Regions from separate parts of the Kitasatospora sp. NPDC127111 genome, predicted to be linked through region 2. Evidence: riboswitches for the same ligand, from Rfam matches in the RefSeq annotation. Region 2 holds a riboswitch; each other region holds the start of a gene.
The links. Region 2 has a riboswitch for cyclic di-AMP ahead of ACFVHB_RS23925 (hypothetical protein). Riboswitches for the same ligand answer to the same signal wherever they lie in the genome.

Region 1 (3,266 bases), on a different contig from region 2:
ACGCCCAGGATGGCGTTGGCGCCGAGCGAGGACTTGTCCGGGGTGGCGTCCAGGTCGAGCATGGCCTGGTCGATCAGGCGCTGCTCGGTGGCGTCGTAGCCGACCAGCTCCGGGCCGATCTGCTCGATGACGGCCAGGACGGCCTTCTCCACGCCCTTGCCGAAGTAGCGGTTCTTGTCACCGTCGCGCAGCTCCAGCGCCTCGAAGGCGCCGGTGGAGGCACCCGAGGGGACGGCGGCACGGCCGGTGCTGCCGTCGTCGAGGCCGACCTCGACCTCGACCGTGGGGTTGCCACGCGAGTCGAGGATCTCACGGGCTACGACGACATCGATGGACGGCACGAGGCATCTCCTAGCGGAAGCAGGTTCGGCTGACGGTGGGTGCTGTCGGCCGGACGATTGCGGAGTCGTTACGACCAGAGCCTAACCGCACGGGCTCCCGGGGCCACGCTGACCTCGGCCCCGTCTCAGCGTGTGGCCGCTCTACCCACCGGTAGTTCACCTGGTTGCCCGGCGGAAGGCGACCAGACGGGGACGAAGGGGCCGAATCCGGCCCCCGTTCGCGGTGTCGGCGGGCTCCCGGCGGTCGGCGTCGGCACGCTCCGGCGGTGGCCGGCGTCGGTGGCCGGCGGCGGCACGCTCCGGCGGTGGCCGGCTGCGGTGGCCGGCTGCGCTGGTCGGCGGCGGTGGCCGGCTGTGGTGTGCGCCGGCCCGGTCCCGCCGGGCCGGCGGCGGATCAGCCGAGGTTGAGCACCTGGCCGGGCAGGATCAGGTTCGGGTCGGCGCCGACCGTGCCGCGGTTGCCGTCGTACAGCGTCTGCCAGCCGCCGGAGACGTCGTGGGCGGCGGCGATGCCGGCCAGCGTGTCCCCGGACCGGACGGTGTAGTCGTGGCCGGAGCGCTGCTGGGTGACGGGCGCGGCCGGGGCGCTCTGCGCGGCCGCCGGAGCCTCCTGACCCGTGGTCCGGCCCGCGGCCTGGCCCGCGGCGTGGCCGGCGTACTGCTGGTAGATGTCCTGGTGGCTGGTCCAGTACCAACCACCGTCGTTCTGGTACCAGTACACCTTCGCGTCGGCGTCCCAGCCGTCGTGGCCGGAGAACGCCGGGGCCTGGGTCTGCTGCTGGGCCTGCGGCTGCGCGTACTGCTGGGCGGCGGGCTTCTGCGCCTGCGGCCCGGCCGGCTGGGCGGGCTTCTGGACCGGCTTCGGCTGGGCGGGCTTCTGGACCGGCTGCTGCGCGGCGGGCTTGGCGTCCGCCGAGGTGTCGACCGCGGCCGGGGCGCCGCCCTTGCTCAGACCGGCCTTCTGGGAGCAGACCGGCCAGGCGCCCGGCCCCTGCGAGGCGAGGACCTTCTCGGCGACCGAGATCTGCTGCGCCTTGCTGGCCTGGTTGGCCTGGGGCGCGTACGACGTGCCGCCGTACGCCTTCCAGGTGCCGGAGGTGAACTGCAGACCGCCGTAGAAGCCGTTGCCCGTGTTGATGCTCCAGTTGCCGCCGCTCTCGCACTGGGCGACCGCGTCCCAGGTGGAGACCGGGGCGGCCGAGGCGCCGGTGGCGGTGAGGATCGGCATCGCGAGTCCGACGCCGGCCACACCGGCGACGGCGATGGCCTTCTCGGCCTGGGTACGACGACGGTGACGGCCAGTTCCAACGAACAGCATGAAGGTCCCTCTCCGCACGCCTGCGAGGTGAGCTGTCGGGTTCGGACCGGGAGGTGGCCCGGCCGCCGTGCGCGGAATCGCTTCCGCTCGGGCGGCTTCACCCCGAGCCGTGGGGAACGGCAACAAACCTGGTTCCCCCGCCCCTGCCCAGGGTTCTGGTCGGTTTCCCGTGACGCGGCGGGCAGGATTCGGCGTCCCGCGCACGAGGTCCGCAGCTGCGAACTCAACGGAGAGTAGACAGATCCTCTTACCAATCACAAGCTCATATCGCCGATATCACACAGAAATTACGGCGTGTGGTCGATCGCCCACCAACGGAGGCGGTATGTCCGCTTTGATGGTGGTTCAACCCCCGGAAAACGACGCACCGGCGACGTCTCGTCAGCGTGTCGGAGCCTCAGCCGGAGGTGTCGGCGGCGCCGGCGGACGGCTCCACGGCCTTCTTCTCCGGGCTGAATTCGACCGGAAGCTCACGAAGTCCACGCATGATCAGACCGCCGCGCCAGCGCAGATTGTCCGGGCTTTCGGCAAGCCGCAGATCCGGCAGCCGGGTGAGCAGGGTGGCCAGTGCCGCCCGCCCTTCGAGCCGGGCCAGCGGGGCGCCGATGCAGTAGTGGATGCCGTGCCCGAAACCCAGGTGCGGGTTGTCCGTCCGGGTCAGGTCTAGGCCGTTCTCGTCGGCGAACCGCGCGGGGTCCCGGTTCGCCGCGGCGAGCACCACCAGCACCGGGTCGCCGACCGGGATCTCCACCCCGCCGATGGTCAGCGGGCTGGTCGCGAAGCGCCAGGTGGCCAGCTCCACCGGCCCGTCGTAGCGCAGGAGTTCCTCGATCCCGGTTTCCAGCAGGCCGCTCTCGCCACGGGCGACCGACTCCTGCAGCAGCGCCCGCTGGCCCGGGTTGCGCAGCAGCGCGTACGTGCCGTTGCCGATCAGGTTCACGGTCGTCTCGAACCCCGCGAACAGCAGGATGAAGGCCATCGCCGCGGCCTCGTTCTCGGTCAGGTGCTCACCGTGGTCGCTGGCCCGGATCAGGCCGGAGATCAGGTCGTCGCCGAGGTCCGCCCGCTTGCGGTGGATCAGCTCGGCGAGGTACGCCCGCATCCGCTTCACCGCCCGGCCCACGCCGCCGCGTTGGCCGCTGCCGTGCCCCGGCTTCGTGTGCCGCAGCATCATCCCGGCCCAGTCGCGGAAGTCGTCCTGGTCCTCGGCCGGCACGCCCAGCATGTCGCAGATCGCGTAGATGGGGAGCGGGAAGGCGAACTCGTGGATCAGGTCGGCGCTGCCCCGGGCCGCGAAGCCGTCGATCAACCGGTCCGTGAGCTGCTGCACCCGCGGCTCGAACTCGGCCACCCGGCGCGGCGTGAACGCCTTCGACACCAGCCGGCGCAGCCGGGTGTGGTCCGGCGGGTCGATGTTCAGCAGGTGCGTCATCAGGTCGGCCTGGCGCTCGCCCGGGATGCCGACCCGGCCGGTGCGGTGCGCCTGCCCGCTGTGGTGCACCGGGTTCTTGGAGAGCCGGCTGTCGGCGAGCGCCTGCCGGGCGTCCGCGTACCGGGTGACCAGCCAGGCCTCGACCCCGCTCGGCAGGGTGGTGCGGTGCACCGGC
Region 2 (3,266 bases):
TCGCCCGCGCTGCCGGCGGACACCGAGTGCGAGGACATCCCGGGCGGCGCCCAGTCGGACGCGTACTTCACCAAGGACGTCCCGTCCGCGATCCAGGCGAGCTTCCGGGTCTCCTCCGCGCCGCAGGCCTGGGCCTTCATGGGCAACTCGACCGGCGGCTACTGCGCGCTCAAGCTCGCCATGCGGCACCCGGACGTCTTCCCGACCGCCGTCTCGCTCTCCGGCTACTACAACGCCGCCGACGACCCGACCGTGCCGGACCTCTTCAAGGGCAGTGAACAGCGCCGCAACGAGGCCGACCTGATGTGGCGGCTGAAGAACCTGCCGCAGCCCAAGGTGTCCGTGCTGCTCGCCGGTACCAAGGAGGGCGACGGCGACTACCGGCGCGACACCGAGGCCTTCGTCGCCGCCGTGAACCCGCCGATGAAGGTCTCGTACAGCATGCTGCAGACCGGCGGCCACAACTTCGAGACGTGGAGCAAGCTGCTCCCGTCCTCGCTGGAGTGGCTCTCCCAGCACCTCACCGTCCCGGGCCAGCCGGTCTGACCCCGGTCCGGACCCGCCCTCGCCGAGCGGTCCGGACCGCTCGGGGCCGCACCGATCCCGATCGGGCCGGGTCAGACCGTTTCGGGCCGGGTCGGACCGACTCCTGCGGGCCGACTCCGGCCGGCCGACGGGACCGCTACCGGCGGGCCGACGGGACCGCTACCGGCCGACTCCCGAACGCGAGACGCCGGGCCGCTCACCCGGGAAGGTGAGCGGCCCGGCGTCCTGCCGCTCGGTGCCTCAGGCCACCGGCTCCAGCGTTCCGGTGTGCAGCTCGCCGACCCGGCCGCCCTCGCCCTCGTACGTCCAGAACGCGCGCACCGTCAGCTTGCCGAGGTCCATCACGTGGCTGACGGTGATGCCGCTCTGCTCGGTCCAGCTGACGAAGTACAGGTCCGGGCCGACCTCGGCGACGTGCAGGGCGACGTCCTCCCACTGGCCGGCCGACTCGCCGAGGCCCTCCCAGCGCAGCCGCTTGCCGTCGGCCGAGTAGGCGTTGCGGAAGGCCGCGCCGTTGTCGACCTGGAAGAGGTAGGTGCGGCCGGCGAAGCCGGGCAGGGGCGCGGTCATGGCGGGACGGGTCCTCGTCTCTCGTGGTGCGGTACGGAACCGCGTGGGGACCTCCAACCTATCCGACCGGATGACCTCCGGGGTGGACTTGTCGACACCCCGCCACGGCACGGGCCCGCCCGAACCCGCCGCCCGCCACCCGCCGACCGCCGCCCGCGTGCGGCCCCGGCACCCGGGCGCCCCGGCGGCGGTCCGGGCCCCTGCCGGGCGCCGGGCCCCCGGCCGGCGACCCGCCGCCCGTCCGGGCTGACTCAACTGATCAACTTCGTACCGCCGTTGATCAACTCCGCCGCTTCGGGTGTGACCTGCGCGACAACAACCGCCGTCGAGTTGTCGCGTCCCGGACGGCCTGCCTAGCCTGCTCGGGCGTCCGCTTCGCGGACCTCCGCCGTCGGGACGCCGAGTCCCGTCCACCCGCCGGCGGGCAGCCGAGCACCACGATGGACGGGAGCGGGGGACCCAGGTCAGTGCCAGGCCCGTGCGCTCCCGCGCCCGGGCCACGGCTAGGGGTGAAGCCGCTCCACAGGCGGCCGGGCAACCTCAGCCCGAACCCGACAGCTCACCTCGCAGGCGTCGCAGAGGACACTGCCATGCAGAAGCCTGCCCGGCGCACCGCAGCGCGCCACGCCCGCCCCTCCCACCGCGGCCGCAACGCGGCCTTCGCCGTCACCGGCGCGCTCGCCATCGGCGGCGCCGGACTGTTCGGCGTCCAGGCGGCGACCACCGCCCAGGCGGCCACGCCGACCGTCACCCAGGACAAGCTCACCCCCGCCACCATGGTCGCGGGCCAGGCCACCAGGGCCGCGCTGACGGTCCACTCCTCGGCCTGCTTCACCGCCAAGGCGGTCGGCGTCGGCGTGCGCGACGCGGCCGGCCACAACCTCGACTTCCCCGGCAACGTCGCCAACGCGCAGATCTGCCCCAGCGGCCTGTCGATCACCACCGGCTCGCGCACGCTGCCGGCCGGCACCTACACCCAGTTCGGCTTCTGGCAGGACCTCGGCGGCGCCTGGCACAACCTGCCCTCGCGGCAGCTGGTGGTCTCGGCCGCCTCCGCGACCCCGGCGCCGACGCCGGCCCCCGCCCCGACGTCCACCCCCACCGCGACCAGCACGCCCACCACCGCCGCGCCCGTCGCCGGCAAGAAGCTCACCTGGTCGGACGAGTTCAACAGCCTCGCCCTGGGCTCGCGCTGGACGGCCGACAAGAGCAGCTCGTACCACTACGGCGACCACAACCCGAACGACAACAAGCTCGACTGGCTGAACAAGAACAACGTCAACGTCTCCGGCGGCGTCGCCACCTTCACCGCCAAGCCGGGCACCCACACGCTGGAGAACGGCAAGCAGTCCTGGGACACCGGCCTGCTCACCACCGAGTACTCCACCGAGGGCTTCGAGGTGAAGACCGGCGACTACGTCGAGACCCGGGTCAAGCTCCCGGCCGGCACCGGTGCCTGGCCGGCGCTGTGGACGTGGAACAGCACCAGCGGCACCCACGGCGAGATCGACACCTTCGAGTACCACACGGACAACGCGAACCTGCTGGAGCTGACCAACCACATCAACCCGAACCACAAGTACGTCACCGACGCCAACGCGATCGCCCACGACAAGTGGGTCACGGTCGGCACCCACTACGGTGCCACCTCGGTCGAGTGGTACATCAACGGCGTGAAGGTCTTCTCGGACGGCACGGGCGTCGGCACCAACTGGTCGGCGTACCTGATCCTCAACCTGTCCCTGAGCGCGGGGCAGTACCACCCCGCGCCGCAGGGCACGGCGCCGATCACCTTCGCCGCGGACTACGTCCGCGTCTACCGCTGATCCGCGTCCACCGCTGACCGCCGCCCCCGCTGACCGCCGGTGGGCGCCGACCGCCGGGTCGGTGCCTACCGGCGGGTAGGCGCCCACCGGCGGGTCGGTGCCTACCGCTCGGCGGTCTCGACGACCGGGATCTCGAACGGCCGCTTGTTGTTCGCCTCGTTCCGGTCGTCGTCGCTGCGCACCGCCACCCAGCCCCCGGTCAGCGTGCCGGGGGCCGGGACGGTGGTGGCGAGCCGGACCGGGATGAGCGCGGTCGCGCTCTGGAGCGCGTTCAGCCCCGCCGGGAAGGTGCAGCGCACCCGGTGGCCGTTCTGGAAGGCGTAG
Region 3 (3,266 bases), on a different contig from region 2:
GGTAGTCAAGCAACATCAGCAGGAAGTTGACGCTCTGTTCGGTTCGTGACCCACCGCGTCCGAACGAAAACCGCCCCGGACCGGCCGGGGGTCCGGGCTCCGCCACCCCGCCGGGGGGCACGGAAGCGACGGCGGCCGGCTCCGCGGAACGACGGCGGCCGGCCTCCAGGAACGACAGCGGCCGGCCTCCGGGAACGACAGCGGCCGGCCCGGCCCGCGAAGTGCTTCGCGAGCCGGGCCGGCCTGCCTGGGCGTGTCCCGCGCCCGTGTTCCGCCGAAGGTGCGTCGATCACCCGGTCGAGCGGTCACCCGACATGACCATCCCGGGAGGTCGTTCGCCCCGCACCCGGCGGGAGTCTGGACCCGGCGTCAGAGGGAGACGCCGTGCGCCCGGAGGTAGGCGATCGGGTCGATGTCCGAGCCGTACTCCGAGCCGGTGCGGATCTCGAAGTGCAGGTGCGGGCCGGTCACGTTGCCGGTCGCACCGGAGAGGCCGATCTGCTGGCCGACGGTGACGGTCTGGCCGACCGTGACGCCGATCGAGGACAGGTGCGCGTACTGGGCGTACTTGCCGTCGGCGAGCTTGATCTCGACCTCGTTGCCGTAGGCGCCGCCGTTGCCGGCCTTCACCACGGTGCCGGCCGCGACGGCGCGCAGCGGGGTGCCGGTGGAGGCGACGAAGTCGACGCCGGTGTGGTGGCCGGAGGCCCACATCGAACCGGCGACGCCGTAGGCGGTGCCCATCTTCGGGTTGGCCAGCGGGGCGACGTAGCCGGAGGTGGAGGCGACGGCGGCCGGGGCCGGGGTGGCGGCCGGAGCGGCCGGCTTCGCGGCCGGAGCGGCCGGCTTGGCGGCCGGGGCCTGCGCGGGCTTGGCGGCCTGGACCGGCTTCGGCGCCGGGGCGGCCGGCTTCGCGGAGTCGTTCGAGGCCTGCGGCTTGGCGGCCGGGGCGGCCGGCTTGGCGGCCTCGGCGGCCGGAGCGGCGGCGGCCTTGGTGCCCAGCGCCAGCTTCTGGCCCGGGAAGATCAGGTTCGGGTTGGCGCCGACGACCGAGCGGTTGTGGTCGTACAGCGCGTGCCAGCCACCCTCGACGTTCTTCGCGGCGGCGATCTTCGACAGGGAGTCCCCGCTGACGACCTTGTAGCTCTCCTCGACCGGGGCGGCGGCCGGCTTGGCGGCCTCAGCGGCCGGAGCGGCCGGAGCGGCGGCGGCCGGAGCGGCGTCGACGCTGGTGGCGCCGGTCCAGGTGCTGGTCTGCGCGGGCTTCGCGGCCGGGGCGGTGTGGGCCTGGGCGGTGATGGTGGTCACCAGCGGGAGGGCGAACGCGGCGCCGGTGACGGCGGTGGCGATGCCGATGCGGGCGGCGCGGGGCAGGGAAACGCGACGGCGAGCGTGAGCGGGCATGGAAGATTTCCTCTCCGACGCCTGCGAGGTGAGCTGTCGGGTTCGGGCTGGAGTTGCCCGGCCGCATGCGCGGCTTCACCCCAAGCCGGACCGCGAATTCCGGTCCGGCGACTTACCTTTGGGTCCCCCGCTCCTGCCGTACAGAGTTCAGTTCGTACCACCGGGCAGCGGCAGGACTAGGCGTTCCACCCGGTGGCCACCCGGGCTGACGCCGGGCGGTCGCTGAACTAAAACCCATCCGTCCGGGTGAAGCAATGTCGATCTCTTGAACCCGCAACAAAGCCCCGGAAGGCCGTGACGCTCCGGATGATCGGCTGCACAGTACGTGCACAATCGATTAACCGCGCGCCACTGATCCGCGACACTCCGCCTATTTCGGTTTCCCTCCGCATGCGTTCGCCCACGGAAAGCCATCCGCCGACACGCCCCCGGTGAGCCTTGTCACGTGGCGCCCGGGGGCGGACGATCGGGCCGTGGCCACCCCCGAGGCCGGCACCCTGCGCCTGGGCACCGCGCAGGGCCGCTGGGTACTACTGGCGACGGTGCTCGGATCCAGCATGGCGTTGCTCGACGGCACCGTGGTCAACGTCGCCCTGCCCCGGATCGGCGAGGACCTCGGCGCCGAGCTCGCCGCCCTGCAATGGACGCTGAACGCCTATCTGCTCACCCTGGCCGGGCTGATCCTGCTCGGCGGCGCGCTCGGCGACCGCTACGGCCGGCGAAAGATCTTTCTGCTCGGCGTGGTCTGGTTCGCCGCCGCCTCGGCGGCCTGCGCCGCCGCGCCCACCATCGAGGTGCTGGTCGCCGCCCGCGCGGTGCAGGGCGTCGGCGGGGCGCTGCTGACCCCCGGATCGCTGGCGATGCTCCAGGCGGTGTTCCACCCGGACGACCGCTCGGCGGCGGTCGGCCTCTGGTCCGGCCTCGGCGGGGTGGCGGCCGCGGTCGGCCCCTTCCTCGGCGGCTGGCTGGTGGACGGCCCGGGCTGGCGGTGGATCTTCCTGCTGAACGTCCCGCTGGCCGCACTGGTGGTCGTGGTGGCCTCCCGCCACGTCCCGGAGAGCCGCGACGAGAGCGCGACCGGCCGGTTCGACGTGCGCGGCGCGGTCCTGGCCGCGCTGGCGCTCGGTTCGATCACCTACGCCCTCACCGCCGCCGGTGACGGACTGTCCGCCCGGGTCTGGGTGACCGGTGCGGCCGGGCTGCTGCTCGGCGCGGCCTTCGTCGCGGTCGAGCGCCGCACCCCGGAGCCGATGCTGCCGCTGGGCCTCTTCTCCTCCCGGCTGTTCACCGCGGTGAACCTCGTCACCCTCTGCGTCTACGCGGCCTTCAGTGGCGTCTTCTTCCTGCTGGTCGTGCAGCTGCAGATCGTCTCCGGCTTCTCCCCGCTGGTCTCCGGGCTGGCCCTGGTGCCGATCACCGTGCTGATGCTGGCGCTGTCCGCCCGGGCCGGCCGGCTGGGCAAGCGGATCGGCCCGCGGCTGCCGCTCACCGTGGGCCCGCTGCTCTGCGCGGCCGGCGTGCTGCTGATGCTGCGGATCGGCCCCGACGCCTCGTACTGGACGGACGTGCTGCCGGCCGTCACCGTGATGGGCTGCGGGATGGTGCTGCTGGTGGCGCCGCTCACCGCGACGGTGCTGGCGGCGGTGGAGGTGCGGCACGCGGGCATCGCCAGCGGGGTGAACAACGCCGCCGCCCGCGCGGCCGGCCTGCTGGCGGTCGCCGCGCTGCCCGCGCTGGCCGGCCTCAGCGGTGACGACTACCGGGTGCCCGCCGCGGTGGACTCCGCCTTCCGGACCGCGATGCTGATCTGCGCCGGGCTGCTCGTCACCGGCGGGCTGACCGCGTTCGCCACCGTCCGCGGC

Region 1: it holds a riboswitch for cyclic di-AMP, as region 2 does, so the genes downstream of both, ACFVHB_RS38985 (transglycosylase family protein) here and ACFVHB_RS23925 (hypothetical protein) in region 2, are expected to answer to the same signal.
Region 3: it holds a riboswitch for cyclic di-AMP, as region 2 does, so the genes downstream of both, ACFVHB_RS17640 (peptidoglycan DD-metalloendopeptidase family protein) here and ACFVHB_RS23925 (hypothetical protein) in region 2, are expected to answer to the same signal.

The regions. Positions count from the first base shown of each region.
Region 1 covers NZ_JBHXTG010000130.1:2,376-5,641, reverse strand. Annotated here, with positions in the region: gene eno (phosphopyruvate hydratase) at 1-341, opposite strand, end outside; gene ACFVHB_RS38985 (transglycosylase family protein) at 736-1,659, opposite strand; cyclic di-AMP (ydaO/yuaA leader) riboswitch at 1,661-1,830, opposite strand; gene ACFVHB_RS38980 (cytochrome P450) at 2,057-3,266, opposite strand, start outside.
Region 2 covers NZ_JBHXTG010000042.1:4,198-7,463, forward strand. Annotated here, with positions in the region: gene ACFVHB_RS23915 (alpha/beta hydrolase) at 1-546, shown strand, start outside; gene ACFVHB_RS23920 (MoaF N-terminal domain-containing protein) at 787-1,116, opposite strand; cyclic di-AMP (ydaO/yuaA leader) riboswitch at 1,580-1,704, shown strand; gene ACFVHB_RS23925 (hypothetical protein) at 1,707-2,942, shown strand; gene ACFVHB_RS23930 (hypothetical protein) at 3,044-3,266, opposite strand, start outside.
Region 3 covers NZ_JBHXTG010000025.1:57,633-60,898, forward strand. Annotated here, with positions in the region: gene ACFVHB_RS17640 (peptidoglycan DD-metalloendopeptidase family protein) at 370-1,404, opposite strand; cyclic di-AMP (ydaO/yuaA leader) riboswitch at 1,408-1,567, opposite strand; gene ACFVHB_RS17645 (MFS transporter) at 1,878-3,266, shown strand, end outside.